DNA from 2 places in the Virgibacillus alimentarius genome. Region 2 is predicted to be linked to the other one. Evidence: a T-box and tRNA genes for the amino acid it is inferred to sense, from the RefSeq annotation. Region 2 holds a T-box; the other holds one or more tRNA genes.
The links. The T-box of region 2 lies ahead of serS (serine--tRNA ligase). A T-box ahead of a tRNA ligase gene usually reads a tRNA of that ligase, here a tRNA-Ser.
Positions count from the first base shown of each region.

Region 1: it encodes a tRNA-Ser, which carries the amino acid that the T-box ahead of serS (serine--tRNA ligase) is inferred to sense. The anticodon was not compared.

Region 1 is NZ_JAGIKX010000002.1:27,897-39,238, forward strand. Features, by position in the region: gene J2Z81_RS02250 (hypothetical protein) at 75-293, shown strand; gene J2Z81_RS15740 (endolytic transglycosylase MltG) at 341-865, shown strand; gene J2Z81_RS02260 (peptidoglycan D,D-transpeptidase FtsI family protein) at 912-2,987, opposite strand; gene J2Z81_RS02265 (MFS transporter) at 3,067-4,338, opposite strand; gene J2Z81_RS02270 (superoxide dismutase) at 4,489-5,100, opposite strand; tRNA gene J2Z81_RS02275 (tRNA-Phe) at 5,350-5,425, opposite strand; tRNA gene J2Z81_RS02280 (tRNA-Ser) at 5,458-5,550, opposite strand; tRNA gene J2Z81_RS02285 (tRNA-Ile) at 5,557-5,633, opposite strand; tRNA gene J2Z81_RS02290 (tRNA-His) at 5,659-5,734, opposite strand; tRNA gene J2Z81_RS02295 (tRNA-Met) at 5,749-5,825, opposite strand; tRNA gene J2Z81_RS02300 (tRNA-Asn) at 5,834-5,905, opposite strand; gene J2Z81_RS02305 (Na/Pi cotransporter family protein) at 6,275-7,897, opposite strand; gene J2Z81_RS02310 (NfeD family protein) at 8,124-8,753, opposite strand; gene J2Z81_RS02315 (hypothetical protein) at 8,811-9,149, shown strand; gene J2Z81_RS02320 (MATE family efflux transporter) at 9,184-9,567, opposite strand; gene J2Z81_RS02325 (DUF2624 domain-containing protein) at 9,748-10,032, shown strand; gene J2Z81_RS02330 (deoxyribonuclease IV) at 10,085-10,978, opposite strand; gene J2Z81_RS02335 (DEAD/DEAH box helicase) at 11,015-11,342, opposite strand, start outside.
Region 2 is NZ_JAGIKX010000005.1:25,570-36,911, reverse strand. Features, by position in the region: gene serS (serine--tRNA ligase) at 19-1,287, opposite strand; T-box leader at 1,352-1,571, opposite strand; gene pdxS (pyridoxal 5'-phosphate synthase lyase subunit PdxS) at 1,659-2,519, opposite strand; gene J2Z81_RS05090 (serine hydrolase) at 2,581-3,915, opposite strand; gene guaB (IMP dehydrogenase) at 4,072-5,544, opposite strand; gene J2Z81_RS05080 (YaaC family protein) at 5,736-6,695, shown strand; gene gyrA (DNA gyrase subunit A) at 6,776-9,292, opposite strand; gene gyrB (DNA topoisomerase (ATP-hydrolyzing) subunit B) at 9,332-11,257, opposite strand; gene remB (extracellular matrix regulator RemB) at 11,298-11,342, opposite strand, start outside.

The DNA of each region.
Region 1 (11,342 bases), on a different contig from region 2:
TCTATTTTATAATGGTTCTTCCCTTCATTTTATGTTATAACTTAATAAGGAATGACTAAAATGGAGGTTAAATAATGATTTATGTAATTTTGACATTAGTAATAGTCGCTATTGTGTTATTTATTTTATCTTTTTTTATGAAAGATAGGTTTGATGAGATGGAAAGTCAATTAGAACAAATCTCTATTTCAACAATGCAAGATACATATCAATTAAAAAAGAAAATCAAAGTTTTAGAAGAGGAACTTCTCTCTGATGATATTTCTCTAGATAACTATTCCAAAAATAAATAAGCAATTAGCTATATGAAAGCATATTAATATTCATTGAGGGGATATACATGAAACAACCTATTCGTTATTTTGCTATAGGATTATTTACAGCGGCTGCAATTTTATTACTGGCATTCTATAAATTTGATACATCAAAGGCAAACTTAGATAATCTATCAACCGATGAAATGATTGAAGCCATAAAAACTGATGGGTATCACGTTGTTACAGAAGATGAATATATCACACTATCTGTAAATGATGAACAAGATAACAGCAAAAACAGTAGTTCTAAGCAAAAAGAAAAAAACCAAACAAATTCTAAAAAGAAAAATAAGGCAGAGAAAAATGGTAACAAAAAAGAGAATGATGAAACGCAAACAGAATCAGAAACTTTTACAATTAACATAGAGTCTGGGATGTTACCTTCAGAAATCAGCGAGACTTTAGCTGAAAATAATATTATTAAAGATGCAACTAAATTTGATCAATACTTAGAGAAAAACGATTACAGCCAACAAATTCAGCTAGGAAAACATAAATTGAATAATAAAATGAGTAGAGAAGAAATTGCAGAAGAACTTACGAAATAGCAGTAATTAATAAAAATCCTAAACTTTTGTTTAGGATTTTTCCTTTTTAATTATTCTCTTTTTTACTTTTCTTATCTCGTTCCTCTTTAAGGTCAAAATATTCATCTAAAATCTTCTCTCCAATTAAATTGTTAATTGGATGTTGTCCACTTACATTCCCCGTATTAGGTACAACGACAGCAAAAGCTACTTCAGGTTCGTCAAATGGTGCATATCCGACTAATGTCAGATTTTCCGTCTCAGCTAGTTTTTTCCCATCCTCGTACACTTCGTGCTGTGCAGTACCCGTTTTACCAGCAGGATCGTAATCTTTTCCTGAAAAATAGGATGAAGCTGTGCCTCCAGTTTCCTGGAAGGCTTTACGAAATCCTTCCTGAATTCGATTAAGATTTTCATCCTTAATCCCAATTTTATTTAGTACCTTCGTATTAATACTTTTTTGAATAGGGCCAGTCCCCTCACCTTCAGAATCAGGGTCTCGAATTTCTTTCACGAAATGAGGACGTACTCTGTAGCCATCTGACGCAATTGTTGAAATATATTGTGCTAATTGCATTGTTGTGTACGTATCATATTGGCCAATTGAAAAGTCGAGTAAATTAGGTGGTGTTTGTCCTACATACCCAGTCGCTTCATAAGGAAAGTCGACTCCTGTTGAAACCCCTAAGCCAAATTGGTGAAAATAATTCCTTATCTCTTGAACGGATTCAGGATTAAATTGAATTGATTTTCCACGTTGATAATCATATTCCCCACCCATGCGCATAGCGATATAAAACATGTATACGTTTGAAGACCGTTTTAAAGCATTTATATCATTAATGGATCCTAAGTTAGAGACAGAACTTTTTTCTGGTGTACCTGCTATCTTGATTGGGGCATCGTAAAATGTTTGACCAGGTGAAATAACATCTGATTGATATCCCGCTGCTATTGTTGCCCCTTTAATAGACGATCCGGGTCGATGTGCCTCATATAATGCTTTATAGGCTGCATTTTCAAACTTGCCTTCCTCACGGTCATAATGCTGGCCGGACACTGCTAATAATTCGCCAGTTTGAGGATTAATGACAACAGCGAATGCATCGTTCAAAAATCGGTTTGCATGCGGGTGTTTTTGAATTGCTGTTTTCAGCTCTTTTTTTACAATTTTATCTACGCGTTTTTGCAGTTCCATGTCGATAGTTAAAACTAAATCTTTCCCGCGCTGTCCTTCTACAATAACCTCGGAATCAATTACTTGTCCAGATTTCGTTGTTGTATATTGCACTTGCTCTTTTCTGCCACGTAAAACTTCCTCATATTGTTCTTCCAAACCACTTTTACCAACACGATCATTTCTACTATAACCTCGTGTTAGGAAATAATCGATTTTTTCCGCAGGGAGTCCCTCTTCTTGCGATGTAATCGATCCTAGAAGTGATTTAAAGCTATCCTTAAATGGATAGGAACGATTCCAGTCGGTTGTAGCATTAACTCCAGGAAGTTGGTCTAAATGTTCTGCAACACGTGCATATTCTTTCGGAGTAACATCTTCGTTTTTAATTATTTGTGGAGTTAGGGAATATGCTTTATCCAACTCTTTTTTAATGACCATTACCTCAAGTTCTTGTTTTGTAAAATCACTAATTTCTTTCTCTGTTATCCGGTCTAAAATCGTATCGTATTGTTCTGCATTACTCATTTCATTTGCTTCTTCTTCAGAAAGGCGTTTATCTGCTTCTTTTTTATTTTTTAAATACCAATACTCTTTTTTGTTGCGTTCAGTTAAGCCATCGATTCGCTCTTTACTGTCCATCGATATATATTCCGCTAATTTTTCCGCTACTTTTAATTTATCTTCAGCCTGTGTACCTTTTGCTGGTGTATAAGTTATTGAATATAAAGGTTTATTGTCTACGATTACATTTTGATTTCGATCAACAATTAATCCACGAGGCACAGGAATTTTGGTTGTATCTTTAATTGTACGGTCAATTTCTTCCTGAAACCCTTCGCCATGTAGTATTTGAACAACTCCCAATTGAAGAATTAAGCCACAGAATAGTAGAAACACGATAAAAAAGATGATATTTAAACGGAAAGGAAGTTGTGGTCTTTTTTTTCTTTTTTTATTTTTCACTATTTATTCCCCTCATTTTGTCTAAAGCTATATAAATCCTTTCCTATTATAGCATTTAATTTATGAAATTCTAACTCATTTAACGATTTTTTTCATCAGTTATTCGATCTTTTATCATGATTTCTTTTTCTGGGGAGCTAGTCAAATATATATTTTTTACAAATAAATAAATAAAAAGATGACCTGAACCAAAAATCATTAACAATATAGGAATTGCCAGTTCAGAAGAGAAATTGATAACAGTCAGAAGAAAAATACTAATGGATATTACTCTCCCGATATTCACAAAAAATTCTCTGACAACGATATATTCAACACGTAAATCTTTTGCATCCCGCGCCTTACCGATTACATCATAAGTTAATGATACATACGGTACACTGATAATTGGATAGGCAATACCAATTATAATCGCATATATAAGCAATTTGGTATAACTAATTTGAAATAAAATGATATAAAGTGAAAAGTACAGCATGGCAGCTCCAATTAATATAGCTAACTTCCTTCGGGCGGGTTTAATGAATTTCGTTGCAATAAAATAAAATACTAATGATAAACCAGATAAAAGTAAATTAAACATACCCAAGGCAAATTCACTTTTGGTCACTAAAAATACCCAGATTGTGATAACAAATAGGAAAATCCCTTCCCTTAAACCTTGGAAAATATGGGCATATAAAATTCGGTTCCAATTTTTATTATGGTGCCTTTCTCTTAAAATTTTTTTAAATTGAAAGCTTCCTTCTGCTTGACGCCGTTTTAAAAAGAAGCTACAGGCTACAGCACAGATAAACAAAATAAAAGAAATCGTAAATATTGTCGTATACCCTGTATTATCTGACATTTTCGCAATGATAAACCCAGCAATTAACGGGCCAACCATTCCTCCAAAAGATTGCAAGACACCTAGGAATCCATTAAAAAAATCACGTGTATCTGGTTCGGTAATTTCAAATGTTAAAACATCAAAAGCAAGCCAGTAAAATCCATAACCGATACCGAGCAGGCTCCCGAGTATGAAATTATAAGTAGCTGCCTTTTCTCCAATGATTAATACACTCATAAAAAATACAGATAAGAAAATAACCCCTAGTCTTAATACAATAATACGATCAATTTTTTTTGCAGTCTTTCCTGCCAAAATGAAAGTAATAGGTTGAAACAGGTATATAGCTAGGTTATAAACAGCGATAGTAATATAGTCACCCGCTTGTTTCCATAAATAAACATTTACAAAAGTGTTAGAAAGAAAAAGCCCTAACGAATAGAGCCCTCCAATAATTAACAAAAAAATTAAATCACGATCAATATCCATTTTTTCTGATAAAAAACTAAGTTTTTTTTGCATATCTCAAGGCTCCTTTTTCTCTTTAAATAGTGTGAGCAAATCGGCATGAGATATACAAAAAGCCCTCACAAAAAAATTTATATAAAGCCAATATAGCTGTTTTTGCATAAAAAAATACGAGGATATTTCCTCGTATTTTTAAACTCATTCTTATTTAGCATTGTTATAATTCTTGGCTACCTCATCCCAATTTACTACATTCCAGAATGCAGAAACATATTCAGGACGTCTGTTTTGATAGTTTAGGTAGTATGCATGCTCCCAAACATCTAACCCCAATATAGGCGTTTTCCCTTCCATTAAAGGACTATCTTGATTAGGAGTACTCATTACTTCTAGTTCACCATTATTAACTACTAACCATGCCCATCCAGAACCAAAACGTTTTTTTGCAGCTGTTTCGAATTCTTCTTTAAATTTATCAATGCTTCCGAATTTACCATTAATTTTATCAGCAAGTTCTCCTGATGGATTTCCTCCACCGTTTGGTGATAGAACTTTCCAGAAAAGACTGTGGTTAGCATGTCCACCACCGTTATTTCGTACTGCAGTACGGATGTTTTCAGGTACATTCTCTAAATTGCTTATAAGGTCTTCTAACGATTTAGATTGAAGGGTTTCATTACCTTCTAAAGCACCATTTAGGTTTGTAACATAAGTATTATGATGCTTTGTATGGTGAATGTTCATTGTTTCCTTGTCGATTGTTGGTTCTAAAGCATCGTATGCATAAGGTAGTTCAGGTAATTCAAATTTAGCCATGATTAAATTTCCTCCTTCAAAATTATTCTAAAGTAAAAGGATATATTATTCACCTTTACTTATCAAGAGTACCAAAGCGTTTCAACTCATGCAAATATTTTGCATTCTCTTGAAGTCCTTGATTAATGTAAGTTGGATGAAAGATGATCTACGCTTTCACATACTTTTTCTAGCAATAAAATAAACAATGAAATTTCAGAAAAATTACCCTCAAAAAAAACAAGCATTTTTGCTTGTTACGTCATTTAGTGGTGGCTCGGGACGGAATCGAACCGCCGACACAAGGATTTTCAGTCCTTTGCTCTACCGACTGAGCTACCGAGCCATTATTTCTATTTATCTTAGCAAGTTTATGTATGGAGGAGGAAGAGGGATTCGAACCCCCGCGGGCTTTGACACCCCTTTCGGTTTTCAAGACCGACCCCTTCAGCCAGACTTGGGTATTCCTCCGTATAATGGTGGACCCTGCAGGATTCGAACCTGCGACCGATCGGTTATGAGCCGATAGCTCTAACCAACTGAGCTAAGGGTCCTTAATAAAATATTTTACTAATGTAATGGGGCGACCGGTGGGAATCGAACCCACGAATGCCGGAGCCACAATCCGGTGCGTTGACCGCTTCGCCACGACCGCCAAATGAAGTAGATTGGTAGCGGCGGAGGGGATCGAACCCACGACCTTACGGGTATGAACCGTACGCTCTCGCCAGCTGAGCTACACCGCCAAATAAGGCTCCACAGGTAGGATTCGAACCTACGACCGATCGGTTAACAGCCGATAGCTCTACCGCTGAGCTACTGTGGAATGATTTTAGTATCTATTAACAATCGTTCTTTTTCCCTGGCATCTACATGTTTATTTACAGTTAATTGGTTCTTCAAGGTTACTTATAACTAGATCGGTAAAGTTTAACAAGTAATTAGTTAATCAAATTTACATTTTCTCTATGAGATAATGTCTTTATATTTTTTGATATTGGTTAGGCACGAAATATAATTTATCATGTTCGACACGATCTGTCAATTATTTTCTTGAAATATTTTTTAAAATATTTTTTTAAATAATTAGTATGTATTGTTGTCTTTAGAAACAACAATACATACTATAGCACTTTCTTATATAGTTTTCAATACTAAAATTCAATTATTTTCTTAAATACATAAATGATGCGATTTAATCCAGTACCTCTTCTGCTATATTTACTGCATGGTCACCAATTCTTTCTAAATTACTTAATATATCGACAAAAACAATGCCTGCTGAACCGTTACATTTTCCTTCATTCATGCGAATAATATGTTTTTTACGATAATTTCTCTCCATTTTATCTATTTGATCTTCTTTTTGTGCAACAGCAAGCGCTTCTTCTCTATCCATTGTCTCAAGAGCTTTAACGGCCTGCTTTACGGTTAAAATCGTTAAGTCAAACATATCATTCAGGTCTTCTTGTGCCTGTTCTGTAATATTAACTTTGTTTGAAATTTTATAATCAATCAGTTCAACGATATTTTCGAAATGATCCCCAATTCGTTCAATATCGCGAACGGTGTCCATAAGTGAAGTGTGTTTTGCACTTTCTAATTCTGTCATTGTTCCACTGGAAATGCTTATCAAATAATCCGTTATTTCCCGATCGAGGTTATTTAAAGCTCCCTCAACTTGAACAGCCATCTCCGAATATTTTTGCTGTTGCGTTGTTAAATATAAATTCGTCTCCTCGAGGCCTTTGTATGCGTATTCGCCCATGCGAACAATTTCGGATTTTGCTTGATCTAACGCTAGGGTCGATGATTGTTGAATAAATATAGGATCCAAATGCTTTGGCTTATACTCAATTATTGTATCTTCACCCGGTATAATTTTTGTAACTATCCATGCAAGTATACCAATAAAAGGAAATTGAATAACTGTATTGGCCATATTAAAACTTCCATGTGCAAATGCAATTGTCATTTCCGGATTTAAATTTAATTGGCCTTGTAAATAGCTCACGAACGTTGTAAATAAACTTAGAAAAATTAAAAAGATAGCTGCACCCATTAAATTAAAAATAACATGTGTAAATGCAGCTCTTTTTGCTGCAACTGTCGCACCAAGTGATGCTAAAATGGCTGTTATAGTGGTTCCTAAGTTATCTCCCATCAAAACGGGTATAGCTGCTTTTAGTTCTATTGCTCCTTCAGCAAACAACCCTTGGAGTATACCAATTGTTGCACTAGAACTTTGTACAATTAATGTGAAAACAGTACCAATAACAACACCTAGTATTGAATTATCACTCATACTGACCGTGAGTTCATGGAATGCTTCTAAACTGCGCAGCGGTTCCATACCAGCACTCATTAAATCCAACCCAAAAAATAATGCACCAAACCCAAAAATAGTTTGTCCAATGGCATTCACTTTTTGATTTTTAAAGAAAAATAGTAAAAAACATCCTACAGCAATTATTGGTAAAGCGTATTCCCCGATATCCAGGCCTATAATAAACGCAGTTATGGTGGTACCAATATTTGCCCCCATAATAACGCCTATCGCTTGTCTTAAAGTCATAAAACCAGCATTAACTAGGCCTACAGTTAACACAGTAGTACCTGAACTACTTTGTATAAGAACAGTAACAATAATTCCAGCTAATACACCCAAAAAAGGATTACTTGTAAATTTGTCAAGAATATCTCTTAACCGATCTCCCGCAGATTGCTGCAATCCATCTCCCATGTATTTAATGCCTAATAGAAAAATACCTAAACCGCCAATAAATTCAAACAGCATAGCTTGTACATCGATTTCCAATGGTTAAACCTTCCCTTCACTTTCTGTCAGATTATGTCGTATACCATTCCATTATTAATAAATAACTTTATTTTGTAAAGTATCTTCGCAAATACTTTACATTAAATTTACAAATCACAAATGATACTTAAATTAGTTTTTTAACTTGACTTGTTTAATATGTTTGATATGTTGGCTGTAAAAAAACGCAATGAACGAAAGTGATCATTCATTGCGTTTTTTTATTTTATAATTGCTTCACCAAAATTTTTGTACCATCAACTTCTATTACTTGTATTTCATTATTTTTGGGGATCCATTGTCCATTTGAAATGGCACTGTAATCCTTATCATTAATCCGAATTGTTCCTACAGGTCGTAGGTCATTTAGTGTAATTCCCTTTTCTCCGAGTAGCTGATTATAATCAGCGTTTAAAGAATTATAGCCAGCCTCCTTCGTTAATCTGTCTTTCAACATAATTTTATTCCACATCTCCCGTTTCTTAAAGATTTTCAAGAAAATGAAGGAAGTTCCCGCTCCTATTAAAACACCACAAATGGCATATATCCCAGCAGTAAATGTAGGAGAAGCTAATGCAACAGAGGTTAACATTACAACTAATCCAATTGCTGCAAGTGTTCCGTCATTTAATACTTTTCCATCAATGATAATTAGTAATAAACCGATAAAATAAATAATAAGCATAAGAACAAAGGATTGAGTTTGAAGAAATACTGAAAAATAAACAGTGATAAACCCTATCCCTAATATTGCAAATCCTCCACGCATATTAACAAGAATTTCTCCTATTAAAAATAGTGTACCAAGTCCTGTAAAAAGTAATGCCAACCAATCTGATGAAAGAAAAAATTCCACGATTTTACCACCTTTTAAAATAATTTTTTGGTGATTTTTTAATTAAGGAGTTTAAATATGGAGTTTAAAAGGATATGTATCATTTTATTTCTTTTCTTATTTATTATGAGTATCTATAAAGATTTAACAACAGGAATCATAAAAAATACGCTAGATACAAAAATTGATACAGAAATTACAGAAAAAGCTAATATTCGTACTGCAAAAATTAAAGTATATCCCGGAGATACAGTATTATCAATAGTTGAGCAAATAAATAACAATCATCACCAAACACCAAATATTGACATTGAGCAAATTATCATTGATTTTAAAAAAATAAACCCTGATGCGGATCCATATAAACTAGAAATTTTTAAATATTATTATTTTCCCTTGTACCATAATAACATATAAATGGAAAGAGGCCGATAATAATCAGCCTCTTTCTCTACACGAATGGAATAACAAAAAGCGTAATTAAAATTGATATTACACCCGCAGCTATAGCTGTATTTCCTAATGCATCTGCACCACGACTTCTGGAAATAAAACCTAAAATAATCCCAGCGCCGCCTAAAATGATTGGCATCATAAAAAAGGATATGACTGATAAAGCGATACCAATCCATCCATAAACACTGTTTACTTCTGTATCGTTATCTTCTTCATCTACACGAAGCTGCTTATCAAAATCATCAGCACTAATTTCTTCTGCTACTTCTTCATCATTTCTTCTGCTTTCAGGGGTGACAGCAGGCGGTTCAGTTAAATTAGAAGATACCAGATCATCGTTTGACTTTTCCATTTCCTTTGTATGATCATGTTCATCCATAATGCTAATACCTCCTTTTGCTGTTTGAGGTGCATGTATAGTTTATGATTACTTTCTAATTATCATTTATGTTACATTTTACCAAGATTACTTCGGTTGGTTATTTTTACTTTCAATTGGTTAATTTTTAAGCATTGTTGCATATAGTAAAGAGAATAAGTTAAGGAGAATGATAAATATATGTCTAATTTTTTAAAAAGTTTAATCATAAAAAAGTTAGAGAACCTTACGGCTGATGAATTATTATATTATGCTAAGCAATATGGATTTTCCGTTACTGAAAAGGAAGCAAAGGATATTACGACTTATGTGAAAACTCATCCTATAAACCCCTTTGATGAGAATGAACGTATTAAAATGCTTCAAGCCTTAACGCAAATAACAAACGCTGAAACTGCAAAGAAAGCACAAAAAATATTTAATGAGCTGGTACATTCTCAAGGTTTAGGTCATCTTTTTTATTAATTTAAAATATCAAAAAAGGAATGAGGCCCTTGGGAGCGTCATTCCTTCATTTTTACTGGCTAATAATTTCATTTTTTAAATCAGGTTTGAACTCTCCTTTTTTTATCATTTCGATTTCAAACTTGTAAGGAGGTTTTTTATTCTTTTTGTCTTCCCCTACATATGGTGTCTCTAATATTTTCGGAAGTTCTTTTAGTTGTGGATGATGTACAATATAGTGCAGAGCTTCAAAGCCAATGTAACCAAAACCAATGTTTTCATGTCGGTCTTTTTGTGCACCTTGTTCATTTTTACTGTCATTAACATGAATTACCTTGAGACGATCAATTCCAATAATTTTATCAAATTGATTCAACACCCCATCAAAATCGTTAATAACATCATATCCGGCATCATGAATATGGCAGGTATCTAAGCATACAGAAAGTTTTTCATTATGGTTAACGCCATCTATAATGGATGCGATTTCTTCAAAACGTCTACCAATTTCTGTTCCCTTTCCAGCCATCGTTTCAAGTGCGATTTGTACATTGCTCTGATCATCTAATACCTCATTGAGCCCTTCTACAATTTTTGCTATACCTTTTTCAACTCCCGCTCCAACATGTGCTCCTGGGTGAAGAACTATTTGTTTAGCACCAAGTGCCTCCGTCCGTTCGATTTCATTGCGTAAAAATGTGACACCTAAATCAAACGTTTCACTTTTAACGGTGTTTGCAATATTTATAATATATGGTGCATGAACAACAATATTATTCATGCCTTTCTCATCCATATGAGCTTTTCCTTTTTCAATATTCAGTTCTTCAATTGGTTTTCTGCGGGTATTTTGAGGTGCTCCCGTATATATCATAAATGTATTTGCGCCGTAAGAGGCCGCTTCTTCACTCGATCCTAATAACATTTTTTTCCCGCTCATTGATACATGAGAACCTAAAAAAACCATTCTTTGCCCTCTCCTATCTTATTTGTGTTTTCTTTTTTATCTCTTTTTTTTGGGGTTCGATTTTTTTTGTAATTGTTTTTTGATTGCATCATGCTGTTTTTTCATTTTCTTTTTGTAACCGGGTTTTACTTTTTTTGCCTTTTGTACTCTTCTCCATGCTTCTTTCTCTATGTTTGTAGTTGTTTTTGTTCGCAGGTTCCGTTCATTCCAAGCTTTTGCTTCTACCCACTGTCCATTTTTGATATCAGTATATATAAATGGTAAACCCTTTTGTTCTAACTTTTTAATTAAATTTAAATCTGAATCATTGTAAAGGTTTATAGCAGTTCCTTCCATTCCTGCTCTTGCAGTTCTTCCAACACGA
Region 2 (11,342 bases):
GCCAAAATGAGATAAAATTTACTTTATAACTTCTCTTCCACCCATATAAGGACGCAAAACTTCTGGGATAACGACTGAGCCATCTTCCTGCTGAAAATTTTCTAAGATAGCTGCAACTGTACGTCCAACAGCTACACCTGATCCATTTAGTGTGTGAACAAACTCGGGCTTTCCGTTTGCTTCCCTTCGAAACCGGATTCCGGCACGTCTTGCCTGGAAATCCTCAAAATTAGAGCAAGAGGATATTTCGCGGTATGTTTCTTGACTTGGAATCCATACTTCAATGTCATACTTCTTTGCTGCTGTAAATCCTAAATCACCCGTACACATGCTCATAACGCGATAAGGCAGATTTAATAATTGTAACACTTTCTCCGCATTTTCCGTCAATGTCTCTAATGTTTCATATGATTCCTCTGGTTTTGAAAAATGAACAAGTTCAACTTTATTGAATTGATGCTGGCGAATAAGACCTCGAGTATCTCTTCCGGCAGAACCTGCCTCAGACCGGAAATTTGCACTAAATGCAACATATTTTTTTGGCAGTTCCTCCATGATTTCATCACGATAATAATTCGTTACAGGTACTTCAGAAGTTGGTATCATAAAGTAATCCCAATCAGCAACACGAAAAGCATCCTCTTCAAATTTTGGCAGTTGTCCAGTACCTGTTAAACTTGCACGATTTACCATATATGGTGGTAGCATTTCCTCATAGCCGTGCTCATCAGCATGCAGATCAATCATGAAATTAAAAAGTGCTCGTTCAAGTCTTGCTCCGATTCCTTTATAGAAAACAAAACGGCTTCCGGTAACTTTTGCGGCTCTTTCAAAATCCAGTATATCTAGATTCTTAGCAATATCCCAATGTGGCTTTACTTCATGCGTAAACTCTGGTACATCTCCCCATTTTCGTACTTCCACATTATCCTCATCATCTTCTCCAATTGGTACACTTTCATGTGGTATATTCGGAATAGCATACATAATATTAGCTAATTTGTCTTCAGTTTCCTTTAGTTCTTTGTCATAATTGGAAATTTGATCTCCTACTTCACGCATATCTTTAATTGCTGTATCTGCGTCTTTTTTTTCCTTTTTTAATACAGAAATTTGTTTTGAAACTTCATTACGCTTTGCTTTTAATGTCTCTGTTTCTTTGATTAATGTGCGCCGCTTTTCATCAAGTTCAGCAAATTTCTCAAGTTCCGACAGGTCTTCTCCACGATGTTTCAGTTTATCCTTTACTTCTTGTAAATGATTGCGCAAAAATTTCATATCCAACATAGTTATTTCCTCCTTATATGAAAGATCCTAGCTCAATAAAAATAAAAAACTCCCGCCCTAAAAAAGTAGGGACGAGAGTGTATTTCCCGCGTTGCCACCCTTGTTGAAGAGGATAACCCTTCCGGCTCACAGTTATTAACGGTACTTAACCGGGTTTATCTACATAAATAATCTATCAATAAACCAGTTCAAGGATGGATTCATAGCACACTACACCGATTTTCACCAACCATCGACTCTCTATAGAAGTTAATGCTATTACTAATTCCTATCGCTACTGTTAAACATTGTATAAGAATTATGATATATCATAGCGAATAAATAAGTAAGATGCAAGTACATATGATCATTATTAACCTTATGCTTTGCTTTTATTCACTTCGATCCTGCATACGCTCTCCTGCTTCTAATGTACTCATTTCAATCCCTTTCATAGCAGTACCTAGATCTTTAGAAAGCTCGCCAATTAATTTATAATCTTTGTAATTTGCTGTCGCCTGAACGATTGCTCCTGCAAATTTCTTAGGATTATCGGATTTAAAAATACCTGAACCTACAAACACGCCGTCAGCACCCAGCTCCATCATTAATGCCGCATCAGAAGGGGTTGCAACACCACCTGCTGCAAAATTATTTACAGGTAAACGTCCTTCTTTACGAATAGCCATTAAAAGTTCATAAGGTGCTCCAATATTTTTAGCATAGGTCATGACTTCATCTTCAGACATTGCTACAAGCTGGCGAATTTCTGAATTAACTTCTCGCAAGTGACGTACCGCTTCGACAATATTCCCTGTACCAGGCTCACCTTTTGTACGAAGCATGGAAGCACCTTCACCAAGGCGGCGCGCTGCTTCGCCTAAATTACGGCATCCACATACAAATGGAACCGTATAGTCTGATTTTTTAAGATGGAATACCTCATCAGCTGGTGTTAACACTTCACTTTCATCAATATAATCGACACCCATGGCTTCCATCACACGCGCTTCGACAATGTGTCCAATGCGGCCTTTAGCCATAACTGGAATAGAAACAGCATTCATCACTTCCTCCGTAATCGTAGGATCAGCCATGCGGGCTACTCCACCAGCTGCGCGAATATCTGATGGCACTCGCTCTAAGGCCATAACTGCTACTGCTCCAGCTTCCTCAGCAATTTTAGCTTGCTCAGCGTTAACAACATCCATAATAACGCCATTTTTAGGTATTTCTACGCTAGCATTTGTCATTTGATTTCCCCCTGTATTCTCACAATTTAAAATTTAAAAGCGATTATTTATATAATACCATTTAGAACCAGCCTTTAACAGTATCAACAATAGTAGAAAATAAATTTGCGAAGAAAGAGCCAATTGCTCCTAACGCTAGCATAAACCAATTCTTTTTCTCCACTTCTTCTGTAGCGATTACATCAACCGTTTGTTTATCTTTTTTATCGAAAAGGTAACCGTAGTCATCATCACCATCATACACAAGTTCAGCAGTCCCTATCTTTTCTCCCTTTTTAATGGGCGCAGTTAATTCCCCATCTTTATTTAATTTCTTTTTATCAAAATGGTATTTGACACTATATTTTTTCTCGTCCCCTTTTTTCACTGGGGCCTGAATCGCATCTTTAAGCGCAATATCTATATTTTCATCTTTTCCTTTTATTACTGGAAGCGTTGATTTACCTTTCAATTGATAGTTTTTAGGGAATAACTCTTTCATTGTAAAATGTTTAAATCCATAATCAAATAGTTTTGCAGTTTCCTTAAAGCGTTCTTTTTCGCTTTCTGTTTTCATCACGACAGAAATTAGCTGCTTTCCATCACGCGTAACTGTTCCAGTAAAGCAATAGCCGGCAAGGTCTGTAAAACCTGTTTTTAAACCTGTTACCCCTTCATAAGCAAATTGTTTCAGATAGGACGCATCATGTGGAAGCATGTAGTTCCAATTGCGAATGGTTTGACCATCAAATTCAGTTTCTGGAATTTTTGATATTTCAAGTGCCTCTGGATAATCATTTACTAAATTATAGGCTAATATGGCGGCAGAACGGGCGGACATTAAGTTCACCTCATCCGGTTCTGTCCCTTCCGGATGATTATCACCTAGTGATTTATTATCTAAGCCGCTGGAATTTACAAATTTATACTCTGGCAGTCCCATTTCTCCAGCTTTTTTATTCATTAATTTTACAAATTCACCTTCTGAACCAGCAATAAGTTCAGCAAGTGCAATGGTTGTTGCATTATCGGAATTAATCGCCATTGCCTCATATAACTGACGTACAGTGTAATCCTTATCTTGTTTCAAACCTACTCCTGAAAATGATTCATCTGCAGATATACTATATGCATAGTCACTGATTTGCGTTGTTGTCTCCCAATCTATTTCCCCTTTTTCAATAGCTTCCCAAACAAGATATTCTGTCATCATCTTGGTCATACTAGCAGGTGGAAGTTCGATGTCTGGATTTTTTGCATATAAAACCTTCCCTGTTTCAGCATCAACTAATATAGCTGATTCTGCATTAAGATTTAATTCTTTAGCTTGTACAGCATTTGGTTGTGCTGAAAACAATGCTGTCATTACAAAAGTTATGAGTAAAAATGACAAACCCTTTCCTATGTTGTGTTTCAACTTTCTCTACCTCCACTTTTCACCTTTAACATTTTTATTTTTAGAACGAACGAGACACACCTTTGTTATTTTACCATAATAAAAAGTAAAAAAATAGATAGGGAAGTGTCCCTATCTATATTATTATTTAGGAATTTTTTATGCTTATTAAAGCGTCTATTGAACGGAATAATTCGGTGCTTCTTTGGTTATTTGAACGTCATGCGGATGGTTCTCTCTTAGTCCCGCATTGGTAATTTTAATAAATTGAGATTCATTTCGGAGGGCATCAATTGTTTCTGAACCAGTATACCCCATACCAGCGCGAAGTCCTCCGATTAGCTGATGAAATGTTTCTGCCAGCGGACCTTTATAAGCGACTCTTCCCTCAATTCCCTCAGGAACTAATTTGTTCGACTGTGAAGAATCTTGGAAATAGCGATCTTTAGAGCCCGCCTTCATTGCTCCTACTGATCCCATGCCACGATACACTTTATATTGTCTTCCTTGATATATTTCCATTTCACCGGGGCTTTCTGTAACGCCCGCAAACATACTTCCAAGCATAACCGCGTGAGCGCCCGCTGCTAATGCTTTTACAATATCACCAGAATACTTGATTCCTCCATCTGCAATGACAGGAACACCATATTCCGAAGCTGCTTTTGCACAGTCATTTACTGCTGTTATTTGTGGAACTCCTATTCCTGCTACAACACGGGTTGTACAAATAGAACCAGGTCCAATACCGACCTTAACAATTGATGCGCCAGCCTCAATTAAGTCCCTTGTCGCCTCTGCTGTAGCAACATTTCCAGCAATAATATCGAGATTTGGATACGCATCGCGAATACTTTTTACTTTTTCTAACACCCCTTTGGAGTGTCCATGGGCTGTATCAATGACAATAACATCGACACTTGCTTCAACCAATTTTTCAATACGTTTCATTGCATCATTCGTTACGCCTACAGCAGCACCAACAATTAATCTCCCTTGTGAATCTTTTGCAGCATTTGGGAATTCAATTACTTTTTCAATATCTTTAATTGTAATTAAGCCTTTAAGAATATTTGCTTCATCAACTAAAGGTAATTTTTCAATTTTGAATTTCTGCATTAAATTCTCTGCTTCTTCCAATGTTGTGCCCACTGGAGCAGTTACAAGATCTTCACTAGTCATAACATCTGCGATAGTAATGGAATAATCTTGAATAAAGCGTAAGTCCCGATTCGTTAAAATACCGACTAATTCTTGGTCTTCAATATTGTTAACGATCGGTACTCCGGAAATGCGGAATTTCCCCATTAAATGTTCAGCATCAAACACTTGATGTTCAGGAGTTAAGAAAAATGGATTTGTAATTACACCACTCTCAGAACGCTTTACACGGTCAACAATCTCTGCCTGATCCTCAATGGACATGTTTTTATGAACAACTCCAAAGCCGCCTTGGCGAGCCATTGCAATTGCCATAGATGCTTCTGTTACCGTATCCATACCAGCACTAATTAAAGGAGCATTTAATTTTAAATGATCTGATAACGTTGTTCCCACATTTACATCACTTGGTAAAACTTCTGATTTAGCTGGCATTAATAAAACATCATCAAATGTTAACCCTTCTTTTGCAAACTTATCTTCACGCATCATTTTTCCTCCTTATTTTTTAAGTTTCGTATATATGAACTATGATTATAATTAATCAAATTGGTGAAACTATACAGTAGTCTATTGTAATATACAATACGTGATCACAAATGCTTTTTCAATAACAGATTCTTCATCGATAAAAAGTAAATAGATTCTAAATTTTTTAAATAGTAAAGAGAGGTAATGGGATGAATAAAAAGCGCATAAAAGACTTTTATATTTATTTACAATCCCAGCAAACTGCACAACACTTTCTTCATCAATGTTATAAAAAAAGACAAATATCGAATGCTGAGGCAAAGAGCTATGAAAATTGTAATACTTTTATGTATTACTTGGAGCATGGATACCAATTTTACACAAGTGGCAAAGACAGTAAACCCATGCTGCAGCCTATTCTATATTTTTATGGAATGACGCATCTTATTAAGGCTTGTCTTTTAACAAAAAGGCCAAATTATCCAGAATCAACATCTATGCTAGCACATGGTGTCTCAACTAGGAAAAGGAAAAAAAAAGATTATACATTTATCCAAGATGAAATCAAATTACAGCATAATGGTCTTTTCCCCTATTTTTCTGAACATCTGTTTTCTATACGCCAGTTTCCTTTTGGCAAAATCAAAATGTATGATCTATTATCCCTAATTCCCGAAATATCTTCATTATTCCGTCTCCAAAATAGCGAAAAATTAACGATAATAGGTAAGCTTGACTCAAGAATTTTAAAATTTCCTATATCCTTATTAGATAGCTATCATTTAACAAAAAAAGCCTTTATTCAGCGTATACAGACGTATTTACCAAATATAGAACATATTAAAAGTGAGTCATCATTTCTGTCCGTCGAATTAGAAAAACCTATCTCAGAATCTTATGGTCCTTTCTTTTTCCATTGTTTGGATCATACCATTCATTTTCCAATCTTCCGAGAACATGATATCCATATTTCGGAAGTAATGATTCATTATTTATTATTATATAATCTGAGTATGTTATCCCGGTATGAAACAGAATGGTGGGGAGAGCTTTTAACAACCAAACCTGAAGTAGACTATCCATTTATCATTCAGTTTCTCACATACACATTTGAAAAGATTCCGCTATTACTTGGACAACTGCTTTATCAAATGCATCTTTCCAAATAACCAGTAAAGCTTTTAGCAAGTAGATAGCAAAAAAGATGACTTCAGAAAGTGTTTGGCCTTCTGAGTCATCCTTTACGTTTTTATTCTTCGTCTGGTCTATTTTCTTCGTCCTTGTTTACTTCTGAATCAGATTGCGATGCTTCTTCTTGTCCTTTTTGCTCATCTTCTTCATGTTCAACTTTAGCAACAGTCGCCACTTCTTCATCATTTTGCAGACGAATGAGACGCACTCCCATTGTATTGCGGCCGGTTTCGGATATATCGGTTACAGGGATGCGAATTAATACTCCGGCAACTGTAATAAGCATTAATTCTTCTTCTCCAGTAACCGCCTTTACTGCAACAACATCACCTGTTTTATCTGTTAATTTACATGTAAAAATACCTTTTCCACCACGATTAGTAGTACGGTACTCTTCTTCAGGGGTTTGTTTTCCATATCCTTTATTGGTAATGTGGAGAATCTTAGAGTCTTCTTCAATAATTTCCATAGAAACCACCACATCTCCACCACGCAAAGTGATACCCTTCACTCCTGCAGCAGTCCTGCCCATTGCTCTTATTTGACTCTCATGGAAACGGATGAGATAACCATTTTCCGTTGCAAGCATCATATCTTTTGTGCCATCTGTTAGCCGTACCGAAATTAATTCGTCTTCATCACGAAGACCTACAGCAATTAATCCACCCTTACGAATATTTTTGAATTGAGATAGTGTTGTCCGTTTAGAAATGCCATGTTTCGTCGTAAAGAATAAATAATCATCTTCACTAAATTCATTTACTGAAATAACCGCATTAATCCACTCATCTCTTTCAATTTGAATCATATTAATGATAGGAATGCCTTTAGCTGTTCGACTGAACTCAGGTATTTCATAGCCTTTCACCTTATAAACCTTCCCTTTATTTGTAAAGAAAAGAACAGTGTCATGTGTAGAGGTTGATACAAGATGTTCCACAAAATCATCCGCATTAGTGCCCATTCCTTGAATACCACGGCCTCCACGCTTTTGTGTACGATAGGTGGATGATGGCAGGCGTTTAATATATCCTTGATGTGTTAGCGTGATGACGATATTTTCTTCAGGAATTAAATCCTCGTCTTCAAAGAAGTCTACACCACCAGGCACAATATCGGTGCGGCGATCATCGTTATAGCGCTCTTTTATTTCGTTGAGTTCTTCACGGATGATTTCTAATACTTTCTCTTCATCAGCTAAAATAGCCTTTAATTCATCAATTAATTGGATTAATTCATTATATTCATTTTCAATCTTTTCTCTTTCTAAACCGGTTAGTCGTTGCAAGCGCATATCCAAGATTGCTTGTGCTTGTTTTTCAGAAAGATTAAAGCGTTCTATTAACCCTTGCCTTGCTACATCTGTGGTTTTTGAGTTACGAATCAATGAAATGACTTCGTCCAGATGATCAAGTGCAATTCGTAAACCTTCTAAAATATGAGCACGTGCTTCCGCTTTGCGTAATTCAAAAGCAGTACGTCGCTTGATAATCACCTTTTGATGTTCCAAATAATGCTCTAAACATTGCTTAATGGATAGTACCCTTGGCTGGCCCTCTACTAAGGCGAGCATATTAATACCAAATGTTGTTTGTAGGGCTGTGTATTTATACAAATTATTTAAAACAACACTTGCATTAACATCACGACGTAATTCGATAACAATCCGCATCCCGTTTCGATCAGATTCATCACGTAAATCAGTAATGCCATCTATCCGTTTATCACGAACATGATCAGCTATTTTTTCAATTAATTTTGCCTTATTGACTTGATATGGTAATTCAGTAACGATAATCATTGATTTCCCATTCGGTTGCTCTACGATATCAGACTTAGCCCGAATTGTGATTGAACCCTTCCCAGTTTCATAGGCTCTGCGTATACCGCTTTTCCCAAGGATTTGCCCAGCTGTAGGAAAGTCGGGGCCATACAGATAATTCTCCATTAGTTCATCAATCGTAATATCCGGATCTTTACTAATCGCCAAAACGGCATCAATGGTTTCTCCCAAATTATGTGGTGGGATGTTGGTGGCCATTCCAACTGCAATCCCAGACGTGCCATTAACAAGTAAATTTGGAAACCTTGCTGGAAAGACGACAGGCTCCCTCTCTGTACCATCATAATTGTCCTGGTAATCGATGGTGTCTTTATTAATATCACGTAATAGTTCCATTGATATTTTGGACATACGTGCCTCTGTATAACGCATTGCTGCTGCTGAATCACCATCAACCGAGCCGAAGTTACCATGACCATCTACAAGCATATTTCGATAACTAAAATCTTGAGCCATACGAACCATTGCTTCATAAACTGCTGAATCACCATGGGGGTGGTACTTCCCGATAACTTCCCCAACGATTCGTGCAGATTTTTTATAAGCTTTATCCGCATGCATCCCGAGATCATTCATTGCATATAATATGCGACGATGAACAGGCTTTAACCCATCACGGACATCCGGCAGGGCACGCGCTACAATAACACTCATTGCATAGTCAAGAAAAGATGTACGCATTTCTTTGCTTATATTAACTTCTTGAACATTGGGACGTTGTTGATCCGCCATTTGATTACCTCCTACTGGAAAACCCTTTGTAGATTCCCCTTATACATCTAAATTTTGAACATATTGCGCATTTTCTTCAATAAAGTTTCGGCGCGGTTCCACTTTATCACCCATTAAAATATTAAAAACTTCATCCGCATCCATCGCATCGGTTAACTCAACTTGAAGTAATGTTCGAGTTTCTGGATCCATGGTTGTTTCCCATAACTGTGTCGCATTCATTTCACCTAAACCTTTATAACGCTGAATACCTGGTTTCGGTGATTTAGGAATTTCTTCTAAAATACGGTCTAATTCTGCATCATCATAGGCATAATGTGCTGCTTTTCCTTGTTGGACCTTATAAAGTGGTGGTTGTGCGATGTAAATATAACCATGTTCAATTAACGGTTTCATATAACGATAGAAAAACGTCAATAATAATGTGCGAATATGCGCTCCGTCGACATCTGCATCCGTCATAATAACGATTTTATGATAACGGGCTTTGCTGATATCAAAGTCTTCCCCAATACCCGTACCTAGTGCTGTTATCATCATTCGTACTTCGTTATTCGATAAAATGCGGTCCAAACGGGCCTTTTCCACATTTAAAATCTTACCGCGAAGAGGCAAGATAGCTTGGAAATGGCGATCTCGTCCCTGTTTTGCAGAACCCCCAGCAGAATCCCCCTCAACAATATATAATTCACTTATTTCTGCGTCTTTTGAAGAACAATCTGCTAGTTTACCCGGTAAATTGGAAACTTCCAGGGCACTTTTTCTTCTAGTTAATTCTCGAGCTTTCTTTGCAGCCATACGAGCACGAGAAGCCATAAGTCCCTTTTCAACAATTGTTTTTCCGATCGAAGGGTTTTCGTAAAGAAACTTTGAAAATGCTTCACTAAATACAGAATCTGTCACCGTGCGAACTTCACTGTTTCCGAGTTTTGTCTTTGTTTGCCCTTCAAATTGCGGGTCTGGATGTTTAATAGAAACAATAGCAGTCATCCCTTCCCGAACATCATCTCCGGATAAATTCGGATCATCTTCCTTAAATAAATTATTTTTTCGAGCATAATCATTGATGACACGGGTCAGTCCAGTCCTAAATCCAGATTCATGCGTTCCACCCTCATACGTATGAATATTATTTGCAAAGGAATAAAGATTGCTAGCATATCCATCATTGTATTGTATAGATACTTCTACTGCTATTTGCTGATCTTCACCTTCAGAATAAAATGGCTCGTGTAAAGCATCTTTGGTTCGGTTAAGATATTCAACATAAGAGATAATTCCACCTTCATAATGATAAGTAACAGGCTCTTCATCATTTCGCTTATCTTCTAGTGAAATGGAAATTCCCTTATTTAAAAATGCCAATTCACGAAGACGTTGCGCTAACGTCTCAAAATCAAATACAGTAGTTTCTGTGAAAATAGTCGGATCAGGTTTAAAATGAATAATTGTTCCTGTAATATCCGTCTCGCCAATTACTTTAATGTCTTCTTGAGATACTCCCTTTTCAAACCCTAGATAATAAACTTTTTCATCACGATGCACATATACTTCTAAGTTACTGGATAATGCGTTTACTACGGATGCACCTACACCATGCAAACCACCAGATACTTTATAGCCGCCACCACCAAACTTTCCGCCTGCGTGGAGGACAGTCATAATAACTTCCAGTGCAGATTTTCCTGTTTTCTCATGCGTATCAACCGGAATTCCCCGGCCATTATCTTTAACAGTAATACTATTGTCTTTTTCGACAATTACCTGTATATGATCACAGTACCCTGCCAACGCTTCGTCAATACTGTTATCAATAATTTCCCAAACAAGATGGTGAAGTCCCTTTTCACTCGTTGATCCAATATACATACTAGGGCGTTTCCTAACAGCTTCTAAACCTTCAAGAATCTGTATTTGCTCCGCATCATATGCTTGTTCATTTGTTACTTTTTCGTTCATAGACATTATCTCACCCACATTTCATATACTTAAAACTAAAAAACTTTTATTCCAGTTCTTCCGAATAATCCTCAAGCTTACTAATTGTAGA